3 regions of the Zoogloea oryzae genome follow, and region 1 is predicted to be linked to each of the others. Evidence: predicted binding sites of a transcription regulator. Region 1 holds the regulator's gene; each other region holds the start of a gene.

The links. Region 1 encodes HrcA, which represses chaperone genes, less so after heat shock. Its sites were predicted from a motif close to TNTTAGCACTCNNNGNCNNNGAGTGCTAANA; they were not measured.
Region 2: rpoH (RNA polymerase sigma factor RpoH) is a predicted target of HrcA. The motif match lies at 1,168-1,198, and genes of this name have one in related genera.
Region 3: QQK25_RS04070 (co-chaperone GroES) is a predicted target of HrcA. The motif match lies at 1,007-1,037, and genes of this name have one in related genera.

Annotation. Positions count from the first base shown of each region.
Region 1 is NZ_BSPX01000015.1:10,987-13,251, reverse strand. Features, by position in the region: gene QQK25_RS06935 (NAD kinase) at 1-511, opposite strand, end outside; gene hrcA (heat-inducible transcriptional repressor HrcA) at 603-1,631, shown strand; gene hemH (ferrochelatase) at 1,648-2,265, shown strand, end outside.
Region 2 is NZ_BSPX01000069.1:11,748-14,012, reverse strand. Features, by position in the region: gene QQK25_RS18050 (SCO family protein) at 1-157, shown strand, start outside; gene rpoH (RNA polymerase sigma factor RpoH) at 289-1,143, opposite strand; gene QQK25_RS18040 (YkgJ family cysteine cluster protein) at 1,386-1,913, shown strand; gene QQK25_RS18035 (hypothetical protein) at 2,005-2,202, shown strand; gene QQK25_RS18030 (ATP-dependent helicase) at 2,199-2,265, shown strand, end outside.
Region 3 is NZ_BSPX01000007.1:1,787-4,051, forward strand. Features, by position in the region: gene QQK25_RS04065 (TonB-dependent receptor) at 1-947, shown strand, start outside; gene QQK25_RS04070 (co-chaperone GroES) at 1,131-1,421, shown strand; gene groL (chaperonin GroEL) at 1,476-2,265, shown strand, end outside.

The DNA of each region.
Region 1 (2,265 bases):
ACTCGCCGTCGACACGCAGGTCGAATTCGATCATCCGGCCCAGCTCACCCTTGTTGACCACCACGTCGTTGAGGGCCACCGTATGGAACACCCGTTGCCCGCCGCGCAGCACTTCGGCGTCGAGCAGGATGCGGGATTCTTCGGTGTAGCGGCCCTGGAGGATCTCGCCGATCTTGTCGAGGGCGACCTCGCGGGAGATGTCGGTGAGAAAGCCCAGCCGGCCCTGATTGACGCCCGCCAGCGGCACGTTATAAGCAGCGAGCCGGCAGGCGCTGTTGAGCAGGGTGCCGTCACCGCCGAGCACCACGGCCAGATCCGCCCTGGCACCGATCTCGTCGTAGCTCGCCACCGTGAAACCCGCCGTGAGACCGGTGGAACTCGCGGTTCCCTGCTCGATCAACACGGCAATGCCGAGGCCGCGCAAATAATTGGCCAGCCGAAGCACCGCCTCGGCCACTTCAGGGCTCTGATACTTGCCGATCAGTGCGATAGTCTTGAACTCGCAGGTCATGCATTGATTAAACCACATTCTGCCGCGTGCTCCTGCTTCTCATGAACGCAGGCCTTCTCTTAGAATCGCCGGGAACCATCCATCTGCCGCCATGACCCGTCTCGACCAACGCTCGCAAATCCTCCTGAAGACCCTGGTGGAGCATTACATCGCCGAAGGCCAGCCCGTCGGGTCGCGGGCCCTGTCGCGCTATTCGGGCCTGCAACTGTCGCCGGCCACGGTGCGCAACGTGATGTCCGACCTGGAGGAGCTGGGCTTCATCACCAGCCCGCACACCTCCGCCGGGCGGATTCCCACGCCCCTGGGCTATCGTTTTTTTGTGGACAGCCTGCTCACCGTACAGCCCATCGGCACCGGCCAGCTCCATGAACTCCAGGGCCAGATCCAGCCCGGCGAGCCCCAGCGCGTGCTCAATGCCGCCTCCCAGCTGCTGTCGGGCCTCACCCACTTCGCCGGCGTCGTCGTCTCGCCCAAGCAGGACGTGCCGAGGATCCGCCAGATCGAGTTCGTCAGCCTGTCCGACACCCGCATCCTGCTGATCCTTGTCACCAGCGCCGGCGACGTGCAGAACCGCATCCTGTTTACCAAGCGCGCCTACAGCCCGTCGGAGCTCGTCACCGCCGCCAACTACCTCAACCAGCACTTCGCGGGCCTCGCCTTCGACGAGATCCGCACCCGCATCCAGGACGAGCTCAAGCAGCTGCGCACCGACATGACCGAGCTGATGAGCGCGGCCGTCGAAGCCGGCAGCGAGGCGCTGGAGGAAACCCGCAGCACCTACGTAATCTCGGGCGAAACCAACCTGCTCGATGCCGAGGATCTGTCGTCGAACATGGCCCGCCTGCGTGAGCTCTTCAAGCTCTTCGAGCAGAAGACCGGGCTGATGCAGCTCCTCGACATCTCCAACCGCGCCCAGGGCGTGCAGATTTTCATCGGTGGCGAGAGCGGCCTTAGCCCGCTGGACGACTGCAGCGTCGTCACCGCTCCCTACGAGGTGGACGGCCAGCTGGTCGGCTCGGTCGGCGTGATCGGCCCCACCCGGATGGCCTACGAACGGGTGATCCCGATCGTGGACGTCACCGCCCGCCTCATTTCAAGCGCCCTCTCCGGGCAAAACTGAACCTGAAAGCTCCCCGATGACCCGATTCTGGCAAGCGCCAGCGCACACCCACGGCAAGGCGCCGCGTACCGGCATCCTGCTGGTCAATCTCGGCACCCCCACCGCCCCCACGGCGGCCGCCCTGCGCCCGTATCTGCGACAGTTCCTGTCCGACCCGCGGGTCGTGGAGATCCCACGCTTCGTGTGGTGGCCGATCCTCCACGGCATCATCCTGCGCACCCGTCCGGCCAAGTCGGCCGCCAAGTACGCCAGCGTGTGGACGGACGAAGGCTCGCCCCTCAAGGCCCACACCGAGAAGCAGGCCAAGCTCCTGAAGGGCTTTTTCGCCAATGCGGGCGAGCGGGATCTCGTCGTCGAATGGGCGATGCGCTACGGCCAGCCGTCGATCCGCACCCAGCTCGACGCCATGCGCGCCGCCGGCTGCACGCGCATCCTCGTGGTGCCGCTCTACCCCCAGTACGCCGCCAGCACCACCGCCACGGTGATCGACGAGGTCGCCGACTGCCTGCGCCACTGGCGCAACCTGCCGGAAATCCGCTACGTGCGCAGCTTTCCGGGCGAGCCCACCTACATCCAGGCCCTCGCCAATTCGGTGCGCGAACACTGGAAGCGCAACGGCGAACCCGACCGGCTG
Region 2 (2,265 bases), on a different contig from region 1:
GAAGCAGGGCGACGTGAGCGGCAAGGCCTACACCGTCGATCACTCCACCGGCACCTACGTGTTCGATCCCCAGGGCCGGTTGCGGCTCTACGTGAAGCACGGCGAGAAGCCCGAGGTGATCGCCGGCGACATCCGCAAGCTGCTGGCGGGCAAGTAACCCGACCTGAAATCTGTACCTGTCGAATTTTCAATCTGGTCAATCTGTGCCTATCCGGTTCTTGCCGGGTGAGGACAGAAAACAAAAGGGCGACCCGGAGGTCGCCCTTTTTACCGTTGCCTGCGCCTGGATCAGGCCAGCGCCACCAGCTGGGTGCGCATCTTCTGCATCGCCTTGGCTTCGATCTGGCGGATGCGCTCGGCGGACACGCCATATTCGGCGGCCAGCTCGTGCAGGGTGGCGGCGTCGCCTTCGGCCAGCCAGCGGCGCTGGACGATGGTGCGGCTGCGGTCATCCAGCGCGGCCAGGGCCTCATGCAGCCCGCTATCCTGCAGGCGGGCGTACTCGCGTTGGGCGATCACCTCGGACGGCTCGGCGTGCGGGTCGGCCAGGTAGGCGATGGGCGCGAAGCGCTCCTCTTCGTCTTCGGGGCCGGATTCGAGCGCCACGTCGCCGCCGGACAGGCGGGTTTCCATCTCGCGCACTTCCTCGGGCTTGACCCCGAGCTGCTCGGCGATGGTGCGGACTTCCTCGCCCTGCAGCGTGCTGCTGCTCGCCTTCAGGCCGCGCAGGTTGAAGAACAGCTTGCGCTGCGCCTTGGTGGTGGCGATCTTGACCAGCCGCCAGTTCTTGACGATGTATTCGTGGATCTCGGCCTTGATCCAGTGGATCGCGAAGGACACCAGCCGCACGCCGCGGTCCGGGTCGAAGCGCTTCACGGCCTTCATCAGGCCGACGTTGCCTTCCTGGATGAGGTCGGCGTGGGGCAGGCCGTAGCCGAGGTAACCCCGGGCAATGGCAACCACCAGCCGCAAGTGGGACATGACCAGCTTGCGCGCCGCATCCAGATCCTCGTTCTCCCGGAAGCTGTGGGCGAGGTCGGATTCTTCCTTCTCGGTCAGCAGCGGGATGCGATTCACGCTCTGGATGTATTGATCCAGGCTGCCAACCGCGGACGGGACGGGAAACGACAAGGTATGGGACATCAGTAACAACCTCCTTCACCCAGATGTTAGCACTCCCTGCCTGTGAGTGCTAAGGGGGCGATTGGTTCCGCGGCAGGGGATTTTCCATACCGCACGGGCGACGCCCGCGCCCGTTGTTTACGGCCGCTGCGGGGCGGACTGCATGCCGCGGTGGTGCTTCGCCCGCTGGCCCGTCGCGGCCCGCGCTGTTATCTTCCCGTCGCTACCTGAGGCGCCGCCCGCGCCAGCCCCGAGGACGAACCGTGCACCACACCGCCGAACTCATCCAGCTTCACGACGACATCGACCAGCGGGTCGGAATGATCCGCGCCGGGCAACCCGACTGGCTGTGCGCCAAGGGCTGCGACACCTGCTGCCGGCGCCTCGCCAGCGTGCCCAGCCTCACCGCCGCCGAATGGGCGCTGCTGCGGGACGGGCTGGTCGCGCTGCCGCCCGCCCAGTTGGACGAAATCCGCCGCCGCGTGGCCGCGCTGGCCGATGGTGCGGCGCGCCCGGTGGTCTGCCCGATGCTGGACGAGGCCAGCGGCGCCTGCCCGGTGTATCTCAGCCGTCCGGTGGCCTGCCGCACCTACGGCTTCTACATCGAGCGCGACAAGGGCCTGTACTGCCACGACATCGAGAAGCAGGAAGCCGCAGGCGAACTGGCCGGGGTGGTGTGGGGCAACCACGACGCCGTGGACCGCCGGCTCGCCGCCCTGGGCGAAACTCGCCCGCTGACCGACTGGTTTGCCGACTGGGGCGACGATCCGCCCGCTCGCGGCGCGCCCTGACGGGATTCGCATGGGCGACTGCACGCCGAGCTTGAAATCCGGCATTGGCTGTATATTATTACAGCTTAAAGAGGGTTTCAAAGGTTTCACCATGCCGCGCTTCATCTGCCCCCACTGCCACAGCCCGGTCGATCCCGCATCGATGGATTTCGCCACCGGCCCCGGCGCCTATTACCGCGTCTGCCCGGTGTGCGACGAAGCCGTGCTGGTGGCGCTTGCCGCCGGCCTCCACGCCGCCGAGCCCGAGCCTGCCGCCCGCAATGCGCCCGAGCCGGAGCTCGCCCGATGAGCGACGCCGCCACGGCTGAGCTGCCCGCCTATCTCGCCAGCCTCAACGACGCCCAGCGCGCCG
Region 3 (2,265 bases), on a different contig from region 1:
AGACCGCCGCGGCGCTGTTCGTCGAGGCGCGCACCCAGTGGCAGCCCTGGCTGCGCAGCACCCTAGGCCTGCGGCACGACGAGGTGGATGCTCGCGTCACCGCCACCGGCGGCGAGTTCAACCTCGCCAACGGCGGCAAGGCCCGCGCCGGTCAGACCAGCCCCAAGCTGGGCGTGGTGCTGGGCCCCTTCGCGCTGCCCGCGCCCACCGAGTTCTACGCCAACTGGGGGCAGGGCTTCCACAGCAACGATGCCCGCGGCGCCACCAGCACCACCAATCCGGCCGACGGCAGCGCGATCAGCCGGGTGCCGCTGCTGGTGCGCGCCCGGGGCGCCGAGCTGGGCCTGCGCAGCACGCCGCTGCCGGGCTGGCAGACCAGCGTGTCGGTGTGGCAGATGGCGCTGGCCTCCGAGCTGGTGTTCATCGGCGACGAGGGCGTCACCGAGCCCAAGGGCGCGTCGCGCCGCCACGGGCTGGAGTGGTCCAACGAGCTGGCGCTGCCCGCCGGGATCAGCGTCGATACGTCGCTGGCCCTGTCGCAGGCGCGCTTCCGCGAGGCCAATCCGGACAACGGCGGCACCCGCGTGCCCAACGCGATCCCGGTGGTGGCGTCGGTGGGGGCGGCGCTGGACCCCGGCGGACGCTGGTTTGCCGGCGCGCGCCTGCGCTACCTGGGCGCCTATCCGCTCGAAGAGACCGGGCGCGAGAAATCCACGCCCTTCTGGATGGCCAACCTGCGGGTCGGCTATCGGCTGGCGCCCGGCAGCCAGCTCTCCCTCGACGTGCTCAACCTGTTCGACCGCAAGGCCAACGACATCGAATACTGGGGCGGCGCCTGCACCCGCAGCGAATCGGCCAGCGGCGCTTGCGGTGGCGGCATCGACGGCCGGCTGGTGCATCCGCTGGAGCCGCGCACCCTGCGGCTGGCGCTCAGGATCGGGTTCTGAGCGGGCGAACGAAAAAAATACAAATCGCCACACTTGAAATGCGCCACACCCGACCCTATTATTAGCACTCGTCGGCGGTGAGTGCTAACAGCCTTCCGCCACCCCGATGCCAGTACCCGATTGCTGGCCAAGTTTTTTTCTGGCGGGCTCCGGCCCGGATTGAACCAAGCAGGAGATCTCTACATGAAAATCCGTCCCTTGCATGATCGCGTGATCGTCAAGCGTGTTGAAGCTGAGCGCACCACCTCCAGCGGCATCGTCATCCCCGACTCCGCCGGCGAGAAGCCCGATCAGGGCGAAGTGCTGGCTGTCGGCAACGGCAAGATCCTCGAGAGCGGCGAAGTGCGCAAGATGGATGTCAAGGTTGGCGACCGCGTCCTGTTCGGCAAGTACGCTGGCCAGACCGTCAAGGTCGATGGTCAGGAACTGCTGGTGATGCGCGAAGAAGACATCATGGGCGTGCTGGAGGCCTGAGCCTCGCCGTCTGCGTCTTTCAACCTCATTTAAAGAATTCCGGAGAAACACACAATGGCAGCTAAAGAAGTCAAGTTTGGCGATTCCGCCCGTGCCCGCATGGTCGAAGGCATCAACGTCCTGGCCGACGCGGTCAAGGTGACCCTGGGCCCGAAGGGCCGCAACGTGGTGCTCGAGCGCTCCTTCGGCGCCCCGACCGTCACCAAGGACGGCGTCTCCGTCGCCAAGGAAATCGAACTGAAGGACAAGTTCGCCAACATGGGCGCCCAGATGGTCAAGGAAGTCGCTTCCAAGACCTCCGACATCGCCGGTGACGGCACCACCACCGCCACCGTGCTGGCCCAGTCCATCGTCCGCGAAGGCATGAAGTTCGTCGCCGCCGGCATGAACCCGATGGACCTGAAGCGCGGCATCGACAAGGCTGTCGTCGCCACCCTGGAAGAGCTGAAGAAGCTCTCCAAGCCCTGCTCCACCAACAAGGAAATCGCCCAGGTCGGCTCCATCTCCGCCAACAGCGATTCCTCCATCGGCGACATCATCGCCAACGCGATGGAAAAGGTCGGCAAGGAAGGCGTCATCACCGTTGAAGACGGCAAGTCCCTGCAGAACGAACTCGACGTCGTCGAAGGCATGCAGTTCGACCGCGGCTACCTGTCCCCGTACTTCATCAACAACCCCGACAAGCAGGTTGCCGTCCTCGACAACCCGTTCGTCCTGCTCTTCGACAAGAAGATCTCCAACATCCGTGACCTGCTGCCGGTGCTCGAGCAAGTCGCCAAGGCCGGCCGTCCGCTGCTGATCATCGCCGAAGACGTCGATGGCGAAGCCCTGGCCACCCTGGTTG